Regions from separate parts of the Desulfosporosinus youngiae DSM 17734 genome, predicted to be linked through region 3. Evidence: riboswitches for the same ligand, from Rfam matches in the RefSeq annotation. Region 3 holds a riboswitch; each other region holds the start of a gene.
The links. A riboswitch is a leader RNA that binds a small molecule or an ion and turns the genes downstream of it on or off. The one in region 3 is predicted to bind cobalamin.
Positions count from the first base shown of each region.

Region 1 (4,214 bases), 1.1 Mb from region 3:
ATATTTTCTACAATAGATATCCCCTGCCCGCGTGTCGGCAATTTCTTCAAGGAGGGAATTTCAAGCCCTTCTCTGACAAGATAAGTAACTTCCGGTCGAACGATCCACAAATACGGAACATCCCTTTGAGCAAGAGCCTGTCCTTCCTGCCAATATTTATTGGCCTCGTCAGAGTTCGTTGCAGCAAGGGCTTTTTTGATAACGCCATCAACTTCCGGATTGGTATAGGAAGCCGGATTACCTATAACCGCTACTCCGATTTGCGAAGAATCATAATAACGATAGAATTCTATCGGATTAGGCTGACCAAAAACCCAGCAAGTCGGTAAGTTTCTTGCATCCCGGCATTCTGACCAAGGAGCAGATTTTGGGATAATCTGTATACCAAGCTTTTTCACATCTTCCGCCAGGGCAACTACCGTATTATAACGCGCCAGGTCATTGCTTCGGCCTGTAATCAGGATTTCCGCCTTGACATTATTTTTCTCCCGGATGCCGTCACCGTCAGTATCCTTCCAGCCTGCATCTTCCAATATCTTTTTGGCTTCTTCAACCCGGTTGTCTTCAAACTTGTCGCCATTGCTCCAAGGAAGTTCCGCTGCCGCTCCATAGGTAACTTGTCCAAATCCGTTCAAAGCATTTTGTGTAATGAGCTGCCGGTTTATCCCTATGTTTAAAGCTTGGCGAATCGCAAGATCACTTGTCACATTATTGCCTGCTTTTTTCCCTGAAGAGTCGATCGTTTCCGGAATCGTTGGCAAGTTAATTACAAAAGCGTCCATGGCAGACATCTTATAAAGTTTCATTCCTTCAACCTGCGTGTTGGCAAACTCAGATTCAACAAGTACCAAATCCAGCTGTCCTGATTTTGCCGCCGCCAGAGCTGCATCTTCATCCAGTTTTAAGATTGTTACTTTTTTAAACTTCGGCATTGCACCGTAATAATGTTCATTAGGTACAAGAATCAACTTCTGATCAATGGCAAATTCTGCGACTTGCCAGGCTCCGGAGCCCATGGGATGATCGCCATAGGTTTCATTATACGCATGCTTTGGTACAATTCCGACCTCGCTTAGATTAAATACAAAGGGGGACCATGGGTATTTTAACTGAAAAACAACCGTACTTGCGTCTAACGCTTCAACTGAATCCAGCATTGTCAGGTCCGCAGCAGAAGCTTTACTTTTCGTTGTTTCAAACGTAAAGACCACATCTTCCGAAGTTAAGGGATGACCATCAGCAAATTTTGCATCATCCCGTATCTTAAACGTGTATGTTAATCCATCTGTACTGATATCATAAGATGCGGCCAAATCATTTGCCAATTGATTATTTTCTTTTACTTGCAATAAATGGCTGTGAAATATATCCGGCGCCCATACGCCATAGCCTGCAGTCGGATCAAAACCGCCGGCCACCAAATTGACACCCGCGGAAATAACAATCTCATCTTTTACTACTGCTTCTTTTTCTGCATTTATTACATTTTTAGAAGGTGAACACCCCACAGCCAGAAACATCATGACTAACAAAAACGCTGCAATCTTTCTCATAATTTTCTCCTCCTTCACAACCTTCACTCGCCGTAAAGGCCTAAAAATAAAAAACCTTTTACCCTATCTAAGGTAAAAGGTTTAGCTGGTATTTGACGATAAACGTACTCTCAAATACACACAAACACCCCCCCTAATATTCCCGTAGGCAGCTCAGACTTGGAAATAAGCAGGTCTCCTGGCTAAAGTTCATCATCAACTCACGTCTTCCCGGGAGATAGTTTCCCCAGTGACAATATGTAAGTTGACTCCCTCTTACAGTGGCGGGCACCGCGTCAGCTTCAACTGACTTCCCTTTTCAATTCTTCCCCTCAGGGAAAAATCACTTATTCCTAACTATTCACTTACTTGAATAATACTAAGCAAATTACATTTTATCTCATTTTATTTAATTTACTTGCATTTTTTACAGGGTATCATAACCTTTTTCCTTTTTCAATAGCCATTCCCCAAATTTTTGCTCTTTTCATCAAACCTAAAAAGCTTATACTAACTTAAACTATCTTCCTCCAAGGCAATAGCAGCTATAATACTATAATACGGAGATTCATAAGACATTTTAATTATAATTTTTAATCCTTTGAAATTGGCTTCTCCCGTTTAAACTAAACTGAATCAGTTGTACTCTAAATAAATATTTATTTTTTTGCCGGATAAAACATTGACCTTTTCCAAGAAGTATGCTTATATTTACACATGAGCACCTGTTCACGTATCATCAAATAAGTTTTTGCGAGGTAGAAAATGAGTAATTTATTAAATTCATCAAACGAAGAACATAGTCATACTCATCACCAATGCGACAGCGATCATAACCATTCTCATCACGAATGCGGCTGTGGTCATGACCATTCTCATCAAAACGAACATCTACATAGTTCAGGACATCCTCAAGCCGGTCAAAATGAACTTTTTCACATTCATGTCAATCACGCTGATGTATGTGAAAAAACTCTCACAAGAGATCCTGGCGACCTGACTGATACCAAGTCGGAAAAACGGGTTTATCTATTAGAAAATCTAGGCTGCGCCAACTGTGCATCAAAAATGGAGCAGAAGATACTAGCTCTCCCGGAAATAGACTATGCATCCATTTCTTTTACCACAAAACAATTGCACGTAGCTGCCAATGATCCAGAAAAACTACTTCCGGTTTTTCAGGAAATCTGTTCCTCCATCGAGCCGGACGTTAAAGTTGTACCGAGAACGAAATCTCCTGGTATCGTTAAAACTAAAACGTTTATATTAGAAAATTTAGGCTGTGCCAACTGTGCTTCTAAAATGGAAAAACGTATTAATGAATTGACTGGAATAAATAATGCGACTATTACATTTGCAACAAAACAATTGAAAGTAAGTGGGCTTTCACCAGAAAGCATGCTCCCGGAAATACAAAAAATCTGTTCCTCCATCGAGTCGGACGTTAAAGTCGTGCCAAAAGAAACGACTGTTCATACGGCACCGGAAACAACCGGAAACAAGCATAAGTTATCGGATAACCTTAAGTCTGGTATTTTTATTGGAATCGGTTCTGCTGTTTTTATTGCCGGGGAGATTCTAAAGCATGTTCTCCCAGGCAGCTCTATGATTGTCAATATACTTTTTGTTCTGGCCTATATCATATTAGGTTACAGAATTGTGTGGACAGCCATTAACAATTTGTTTAAGGGCCGTATCTTTGACGAAAACTTTTTAATGAGTATCGCCACCTTGGGAGCTTTTTGCATCGGCGAGTTTGCCGAAGCTGTAGGTGTTATGCTCTTTTATCGTATCGGTGAATTATTTGAACACGTTGCAGTCGAAAAAAGCCGTGGTCAGATTATGAGTGCAGTGGATATGCGTCCAGAAGTTGTTAATCTGTTAGTCGGTGAAGATGTTCGCATCATTCCTTCAGGCGATGCCCAAGTTGACGATATCTTAGTGGTTCGTCCCGGGGATAGAATTCCTTTAGATGGGGTCGTCGTTGAAGGAGACAGCCGCCTTGATACTTCCCCTTTGACCGGCGAACCAGTACCTGTTAAGGTTGCATCAGGTGATAAGGTAACCTCCGGCTGCATTAATACTTCAGGTGTGATTAAGATTCGTGTGGAAAAGGTTCTGGAAGAATCTATGGTAACTCGTATTTTGGATTCCGTGGAAAATGCTGCTGCCAGCAAGCCCAAAATTGATCGTTTTATTACTAGATTTTCACGTGCCTATACACCCTTTGTGGTTATCTTAGCTCTATTTACCGCTATAGTTCCTTCTCTTATAACCGGCGATTGGACAAAATGGGTTTACACTGCCTTAACCTTCCTGGTTATCAGTTGTCCTTGTGCTCTGGTCTTAAGTGTACCTCTGGCATTTTTCTCAGGTATCGGAGCAGGTTCCAAACGAGGTATTCTGTTCAAGGGTGGAGCTGCTTTAGAGGCCATTAAAGATATCAAAGTTGTAGCCATGGATAAAACCGGGACTATTACTGAAGGAAACTTTGTTGTTCAAAACAGCGTTCCCACAGGTAATATTGAAGCAGATTATTTATTGGCTCTGGCCGCCGGCTGCGAACGAACGTCTACCCATCCTATTGCCAACAGCATCGTGAATGCTGCTTGCGCCAAGGGTTTATCTTTAGAAAGGCCAACGGCAGTAAACGAATTTTCAGGGAGAGGGGTTCAAGCTACC
Region 1 is NZ_CM001441.1:2,340,724-2,344,937, reverse strand. It holds gene DESYODRAFT_RS10930 (ABC transporter substrate-binding protein) at 1-1,553, opposite strand, end outside; cobalamin riboswitch at 1,705-1,898, opposite strand; gene DESYODRAFT_RS10925 (heavy metal translocating P-type ATPase) at 2,298-4,214, shown strand, end outside.
Region 1: another riboswitch for cobalamin. It lies ahead of DESYODRAFT_RS10930 (ABC transporter substrate-binding protein); the one in region 3 lies ahead of DESYODRAFT_RS06130 (ABC transporter substrate-binding protein).

Region 2 (4,214 bases), 1.1 Mb from region 3:
GATAATTTTGATGTAAGAATTCATTCAACGTCTGAAAATGACGACGCAATTATTTGTTTGAAAAAGGAGTTTTTTCACAGAAGTACGTGTGAGCCTGTAGGGCCTTATAGTCCTCTGATTATTTTTTACGACCTTAATGAAAGGTATCGATTAATATTCAATGCGGATGATACATTTACTATCAAGACATTGGATTAATAGTTATACCATTGACTTGTTATTGAAATTATGTGCTAAAAGGAATGCTGAGGCCGAAAAGAATTGTTCGAGAATTTGACATTGGGATTATTTCAGAGCATAATTATTATATTGGAATTTGCTGGAGATCTGATGCCGGCAAGGTTCTTTTCGAGTATGGGAAAAATGGAGAGAGGAAAATTTGAAACATTTTATCGGAATCTTTCTAAAGGGTCTGCTTGTCTTAGCTCCGATCGTACTTACCTTCTATATTCTCTATAAAATGTTCTCAGTCATGGATGGGTTATTTAAGGGAGTGCTGGAGAGTGCCGGATTATATTTTCCCGGACTTGGAGTGATCGTAACACTTGCTGCAATATTTCTGGTGGGTTTATTAGCCTCGAACTGGCTTACAAATCGGGTGTTAGATTACTTGGACAAAGTTCTGATTAAAGTTCCCCTGCTGGGCAATATCTATGGAATTATTAAAGACACTGTGAACTCCTTCTCAGCAAATAAAAAAGGCTTTTCCCGGTTAGTCATGGTTCATATGTCTAATGAACTTAAGCTTTTGGGATTCCTTACCAATGATGAAGAAAGCGCTTTTATTCCTAAAGACTATGTAGCGGTCTACTTAATGCAGTCAATGCAATGGGCCGGGAACCTGATTGTTGTACCCAAGGATCAAGTCCAGCTTCTCGAAGTCTCCTCCGAAGAAGCCTTGAAGTTTATCGCTTCGGCAGGACTTTTAAGCAAGAAAGCGGGTATAGACTAAAGCCGGGATGAACGATTTATTTTTCATGTATGAAAATTCGGTATTTATAGGATAATTGCGTTGAATCAAAGTTTAAAGGCTTGTCTGGATCAGACAAGCCTTTAAACTTCATTTACAGTTCGGGATAAGAACGATACTGTTTATTCTGGAAGGAAGGTTGCACAGTCTGTCATTTCGCTGGTACTTGCATTAGGAGACTGCACTTCGATTTTCTCAGCATGACAGTGATCTCCTGAACCGTAATAATGGCAAGTATTAACTAGACATTTGATCCCGCTGTTTGGCTGAGACATTTTAGTAACTTGCTTTGACATTCAGTATTCCTCCTTAAAGTAAATTCCTAGTCTAATATCTCCAAAAAGTATGTTTTTATGTGTGTGATTTAGAAACTTTCATAAAGGGCAAGCTGTTAAAGATTTAAGTTTAAGCGGACAAGCATTTCAGGCTATAGTTCTGGTAAAGGGGTGGAAGAATGGATTTAGATATCCTCAATAATAAACGCTTAAAACCTTATCAAGAGAAAGCCAAAGAGTATATGAACGATAAGAAAAAATCCTTAAATCTTCTCAATAATGCTTTGCGAAAGGCTGACGCCAAGCGAAGTTTGCTGGGCGAGGCATGGGAGAAATTTCAGCTTTTATTCGGAGTATTTAAAGACTGGATTAATGGCAGCTATACGGAAATGCCTGCCCGCTCGCTGCTTATGATTGTTCTGGGCATCATCTACTTTGTGTCCCCCATAGATGGGGTGTTCGATTATATTCCCTTTGCGGGGTTAGTCGATGACGCGGCAGTGGCCGGCTTTGTTATATCCCAAATAAGTGTTGATCTTGAACGATATAAGCTCTGGAAAGTCGAATCTGAAAAAGGATTGGATGAACAAGAAGTAGGAGCCCCGCCTTGAGATTCCCCTTCTTGTTCGCTGCAGTGCAAAAATTAAGCTTGTATTCTGCTTCTTCTTGTATTAAACTACGATTAATTCAATATTTATTAGTTACAGGTGCCCTTAGATAGGGTGAATAGGGAACTGGGTGAGAATCCCGGACGGACCCACCACTGTAAAGAGGAGACTTATGCATTGTCCACTGGGAAACTGGGAAGGCGCATAGTGTCGATGATTCTTAGTCAGGAGACCTGCCTGTGATGTTTGTGAGTCATGAACAAAGGTAAAGTTCATGGTCCATTTTCTGATTCTTTTGTGACAAGAAAATGGACTGTGGACTTTTTATTTTTGTTCATAGAAAGGGGGAGGAACGCTTGGGATATCTTGGTCGGGATGTTGAGGTTGTTTCCATAAATCAAGCACAATATCTGGTGGCTTCCTGTGATTCCTGCGGTGGGATTGGTATGAAAGAATTGGATGCCTATCAGATCTCTTGGTTTGTTACAGGAAAGCTGACCACACGAGTGGCCTTGCTGGAGGTTATTTCCACAGGTGCTGTGCCGCAAATGCTGACCGTAGCGATTTCTAATGAGCCGTACCCGACAGGAGATGAACTATTAAAAGGGGTGAATGATGAACTCAAATCTGCCGGATTAACAACGTTGCCTATGTCGATAAGCACAGAGAAAAACATACCCACGCAGCAAACCGGTCTTGGGATCAGTGTGATTGGTGTGGCCGAAAAAGATAAGCTGCGTATTGGAACGGCTCAGCCAGGTGACGACATTTATTGTTTAGGATTTCCTAAGGTGGGTTCTGAACTGGATAATCCGGAGGACCCGGAAATTGTACAAGTCAAAGCCGTGCAGGTTCTCTTAGGAATCTCAAGTATTCATGACATCCTTCCTATTGGGTCAAAAGGGATACGTGTGGAAGCGGACGGACTTGCCGCTGCTGTAAACAGTCGTTTGCGCCTTGATCCGGCTCGCGCTCTTGATTTGGATAAATCGGCAGGGCCGTCTTCATGCCTTATTTTTTCATCGCGATCCTTATCCTCCGGAGTCTTAGAGCAGGCCTTTTCGAGTTTTCCGGATTTGCCCCTGACGAGAATCGGTAAACTGTACTGAAATGGAGATTTAATTTTGTGCTTTGAACACTGCGAAAGGAATGACACTTTTTATGAATAATTTAGGAACTAAATATCAGGAATCAAAACTCTCTCCTTGGAATGTCAAACGGTTGTCGATTATAGCTATTTTTATTGCCCTAAGTGCTGTAGGAGCACTTATAAAGATCCCAAGTCCCGTTGGAACCATTGGTATGGACTCGGCACCTGGATTTTTCAGTGCCCTGGCCTTTGGCGGGCTAACGGGAGCCATCATCATAGCTTCCGGGCATTTGCTGACAGCAGCAGTTGCCGGATTTCCCATGACCATTCCGATTCATCTTTATGTTGCTGTACAAATGGCTTTGTGGGCTATAGTTTATCGCTGGGTGAATGAGAAACTCGGCTTGATTCCTGCTGTTATCGTCGGAATTATTCTTAATGGGGTTGTCTCATCCTTTGCCATGCTGCCGTTCATGGGCATGGGAGGGGTAATGGGACTGATGCCTTTTCTCATTGTCGGAGCAGCTCTAAACGTAATTATTTCTGCAGTAGCCTACAAAGCAATTAAGGGTAGCCGGCTCATTTAAGTGATGAGGTGAAAACCGTTGAAGACCTTGGAAACCATCAACGTCATAAAACGCTCTGAAAATGCCATCGAACTCCATAATATCTCCTACCGTTATCCCAACTCAGCGGAAGCAAGCTTAAAAAACATCAGCCTAACTGTGGAAAAGGGCAAGTTTATTCTCTTAATGGGGTCTACAGGAGCGGGGAAGACAACCTTGAGCTTATGCCTAAACGGCTTGATTCCACAGCTTCTGGAGGGGGAATTAACAGGACAGGTGAGCGTAGCTGAAAAGAATGTCGGGAAAACAGCGGTACAGTCCTTGTCCAAGGTTCTTGGGCTTGTCTTACAGGACCCGGAGGCCCAAATTATTGGCCGGACGGTTGAGGAGGATACTGCTTTTGGTCCCCGCAATTTCCTGGTTCCTTTCGACGAGATTAAACATAAGGTCAATCAGACCTTAGAGAAGGTTCGTCTCAAAGGGTACAATCAACGCTTAACGGAGGAACTCTCAGGAGGAGAAAAACAACGCTTGGCGATTGCGGGTGTCCTGGTGATGGAACCTGAAATCTTAGTGCTGGACGAACCGACTTCAGAGCTTGATCCGACCGGACGAGCAGAAATCTATGAAATGCTGGATGATTTGCGAAAGAAAAAGGACTTAACCATTCTGTTAGTCGAGCACTTCTGTGAAGAACTGATTCAT
Region 2 is NZ_CM001441.1:2,324,652-2,328,865, forward strand. It holds gene DESYODRAFT_RS10835 (hypothetical protein) at 1-198, shown strand, start outside; gene DESYODRAFT_RS10840 (DUF502 domain-containing protein) at 380-952, shown strand; gene DESYODRAFT_RS27300 (DUF1540 domain-containing protein) at 1,093-1,266, opposite strand; gene DESYODRAFT_RS10845 (YkvA family protein) at 1,425-1,856, shown strand; cobalamin riboswitch at 1,934-2,108, shown strand; gene DESYODRAFT_RS10850 (hypothetical protein) at 2,210-2,962, shown strand; gene DESYODRAFT_RS10855 (ECF transporter S component) at 3,015-3,530, shown strand; gene DESYODRAFT_RS10860 (ABC transporter ATP-binding protein) at 3,549-4,214, shown strand, end outside.
Region 2: another riboswitch for cobalamin. It lies ahead of DESYODRAFT_RS10850 (hypothetical protein); the one in region 3 lies ahead of DESYODRAFT_RS06130 (ABC transporter substrate-binding protein).

Region 3 (4,214 bases):
TGAAAATAAACGATCCTATATAAAAGCGATTTCGGCTATTTACAGATACAGCCAAACATATATTGGAGAGAATATCAAAAAATATAATATCGGGAAAGGACAGTGGAGTTTTTTAACCCAGCTGCTTTTTAATGAGGACGGCTTGACCCAGGAAGAGCTGAGCGAGAAGCTGCATATTGACAAAGCTAATACGGCCAGAGCCGTAAAAAAACTGGAAGATGAAGGCTATGTTTATTGGGAAGAGGATCCTAAAGACGCCAGAAAGAAACGGATCTATGTAACAGATAAGTCTTTGGGATTTGAAAAAGAATTTCATCAGGTTTTTAAAAATCTGAACAAACTATTGTCCCAAGGCTTTACGGAAGAAGAAAAAGAGATTACTAAGAAATTACTATTTAGAATGTTGGATAATATTATCGAATACAGAAGCGGTCAAGGTAAATGAAGGGATAACAGAGGGGTAAAAACGATAATTGGTGGTGTTGCCACGGAAATTATTATGCGGCCAATAGGGTATATTCGCTCCCCTTTTAAGGAAAAAAAGGAGATTCCCAGACAAAATATTTTAGCAGCAGGTCAAAAGGCAAGGATAGAACTATTGGATGAATATCAGGAAGGCATCGAAGATATTCAGGCAGGGTCCTACGGGATTATCCTATTCTATTTCCATCAATCAGACGGTTATAGTTTAAAGACGGTTTCCCGAAAAACCCAAGAATATTTAGGGGTTTTTTCCACAAGATCTCCTAACAGGCCAAATGGAATTGGTATGTCCATTGTTAAGTTCACCAAAATCGAAGGTAGCAGCCTCGAATTTCAAGGTGTGGATATGCTGGACAATACCCCTGTGTTGGATATTAAACCTTATGATCAGGCTCTGAATCCTAAGGATTAGGGAATAACCGGCAGATCGTGTCTTTTCAGGTTCAAGCCTTTGACTAATGGACGGGGATCTGATCATATGAAGAAGAATGCTGGCATTATGCTGTAACATGATTAGTGAAAAATTTAATAGTAAAAATAGGTTTCGGCAGATATCTGTTATCTTCCGATTAAAAAGGGAAGTGGGTGAAAATCCCACGCGGTCCCGCCGCTGTATATAGAGGAGTTTTTACAAAATGCCACTGGGCAACTGGGAAGGCTGTAAAAATGTTGATACTTGAGCCAGAAGACCTGCCTATTTTCACATACCGAAGGTACTCTACGAGCGATAGGGGTGGTATAGGTGGATTAGTCAACTCGAGTAGTTGAACAACTCTTAGCTTCTAAAAGATTGTAGAAGCTAAGAGTTTTTTATTTGAAAGTTTTCACAGGTTAACTAAAGCTTTCGTCTCACCGGAGGATAACTAAAAGGCTAATCTGTGCGAAGACAGTGTCTGCAAGTAGGGCTAATTCGTGGGTCGACAGTGTCTTCGTGTGGTGGGTGCCAGCGAAGTTTTCTTCAGAGAACAAAAAAGGAAGACTACTTGATTGAATGATAAGGAGGGGTATAAATGTAACAAAGAAAAAACACTATTGACGAATTTTGAAGTAAGTTAAAAAGAGAGGAGAACATAATGGAAAAGATAATGAAAAAAATAGTAAAAACCAGCCTTGCCTTATTTCTTGTGATGGCGTTACTCATTTCGTTCGCCGGGTGTGGCCCATCAAGCGCAGAGGGAAGCTTTACGGGTAGGGCAGCAGGCTATCATGGAGAGCTTACGGTAACAACCGAAGTCGATAAAGATGGAAAAATTGCCAATATTGCCGTGGGTGAGAATAGCGAAACAAAAGATATCGGAACCATTGCCATAGAGAAAATTCCCCAACGCATTATTGAAGCACAGTCCTTGGCTGTCGATGTTGTTTCCGGTGCTACACTCACAAGCAATGGAATCATCAATGCCGTTGCCAATTCATTGGAGACTGCCGGCAAGAACCCTTCAAAATACGGGTATCTTGTGCCTGAGGAAGAAACGGAAAAGGTAACTGCTGCAATCAACAAAGAGGCAATGCCTGTAAAGCAGGAAATTACAGACTCTATAACCATAACAGATGCTAAAGGCCGCAAAGTAACCATTGGCCTGCCGATTTCGTCCTATGCCATAAGTACGATGGATGTCATGGACTATATTATACCCCTTAAAGGTAAGGATGCCTTTAAAATGCTGGTGGCTTCAGGAGAGGATGGTGGCCATGGCATACAAAAATATGAGAAACTGTACAGGCCCAGTGTGGGTAATTACATGGAGCACGTGGGACAGATATCCGACCATAATGCTCCTTTTGACCTGGAAATGATTCTGGCTATGGATCCCGATGTGCTCATTGTCAATTCTGCAATGTCCGCTCATAATTACGCCCTGGAAATAGAAGCACAGCTGACAAAGGCAGGAATCCCCATCGTTCTTATCAATGTCCCCGGCAAAAATCTGGATAAGTCTGTTCAGCAAACCATGAAGCTGCTTGGTCAGGTATTCCAGGAGGAAAAGAAGGCTGCCGAAGTGTCGGCTTTCCTCGATAAGCAGTACGGATTGATCGCTTCCAAAAATCTTTCCCAACGTAAGGACAAGCCCACAGTCTACTATGAAAAGTCGGGATATTCCGAAGTTTATGGATCGACCGCAACCAGTGCTGCGGGTTGGGGTTTACCTATCAGGATTGCTGGTGGTGATAACATTGCCGACGCCCTTCTTTTGGATACTGCAGCTTCAGGCGGGGGCGGCAGTAATCTTGATCCTGAGTATGTTCTAAAGGCTGATCCGGATTACATTATCCTTAGTGGAACCAATGACGGATGGCTGGATTCTATTAAAGAAACAAAAAAATGTGAATTTGATATCCTCAACAGAATTGGCTGGCGTGATTTGACGGCTATTAAAAATGGTAATCTGTACGAATTTGCCCATGCAACAAGCAGATCGATTTACGCTTTCTATCCCTGCCTGAAAATGGCTAAGCTATTCTATCCGGAAGAATTTAAAGAGGTTGACCCGGACGCGGTTCTCGATGAGTTCTTTGACCGATTTATGGTTCTGGACAGTGATATCACCACCTGGTTTATGACTCTTAAAGATTGTACTTCAGATAAGTAAATAATACAGCAAAGGGCTGTGGGAAAAGCAGCAAGCATTCCAGAGCCCTTTGGCCATCGTTTATTTACTGAAAAAACATATAGCGAGGTAATATAAATAATGGAATATCAAATAAGGCCTGAAGAGAGTGTAAACCGAAAGCTGTATAACAGCCTGATAAAGAAAAGGGTTATCTTGATCATGGTACTGCTGATTGGCTTGGCTTTCTTACTGATCCTGAATATTTCCATGGGTTCATCCTCCATAAGTATTCAGGAAATATTGAGAGTGTTGTTTACAGGTGAAGGGGACGGTCATAACCCAATGATCATCAGGCAGATACGCTTGCCCATGGCTCTTATGGCCGTTGTTATCGGGGCGTCCTTGGCTATTGGCGGCTGTGAAATTCAAACCATACTGCGCAATCCTATAGCGAGTCCCTTTACCCTGGGAATATCTGCTGCAGCCTCCTTTGGGGCAGCCATGGGACTGATATTGAATGCAAATCTGTTTCATGTTTCAGATACCCTGGTAGTGACGGTGAATGCTTTCGTCTTCTCGCTTCTTGTGGCCGTGGCGATCTACTTATTCTCCCGTCAGAGTTCAATCGGCAAGACTGCTATTATTTTATTTGGTATAGCCTTGAATTTTCTTTTTAGTGCTCTCACCATGATTTTGCAGTATGTTGCCGATGAAGATGAACTTCAAAGTTTGATTTTCTGGAATTTTGGCAGCTTGCTGAAAACTACCTGGGATAAGTTTTTTATTGTCTTGGTTGTACTTGCAGTATGTTTTTTTATTATGTATAAAGATGCCTGGAAACTGACCGCCATGACTCTTGATGATACGAAGGCGAGGAGTTTAGGTGTAGATACTGCTAAAGTACGAAGAAGAGTCATTTTTATAACTTCCCTGCTTACCGCCGTAGCCGTCTGTTTTGTGGGAACCATAGGGTTTGTGGGTCTTATCGCCCCTCATATTGCCCGGCAGCTTGTGGGTGAAGATCAACGGTTTTTTATGCCCCTTTCTGCATTAACCGGTGCTTTTATAATGTCCTTTGCGTTTGTTATAAGCAAAGTCATTATAAAAGGAGTCATACTGCCCATAGGATTGGTAACGGCTGTCATTGGAATTCCGTTTTTTGTCTCCATAATATTTGGT
Region 3 is NZ_CM001441.1:1,250,556-1,254,769, forward strand. It holds gene DESYODRAFT_RS06120 (MarR family winged helix-turn-helix transcriptional regulator) at 1-445, shown strand, start outside; gene tsaA (tRNA (N6-threonylcarbamoyladenosine(37)-N6)-methyltransferase TrmO) at 500-895, shown strand; cobalamin riboswitch at 1,006-1,195, shown strand; gene DESYODRAFT_RS06130 (ABC transporter substrate-binding protein) at 1,557-3,074, shown strand; gene DESYODRAFT_RS06135 (FecCD family ABC transporter permease) at 3,174-4,214, shown strand, end outside.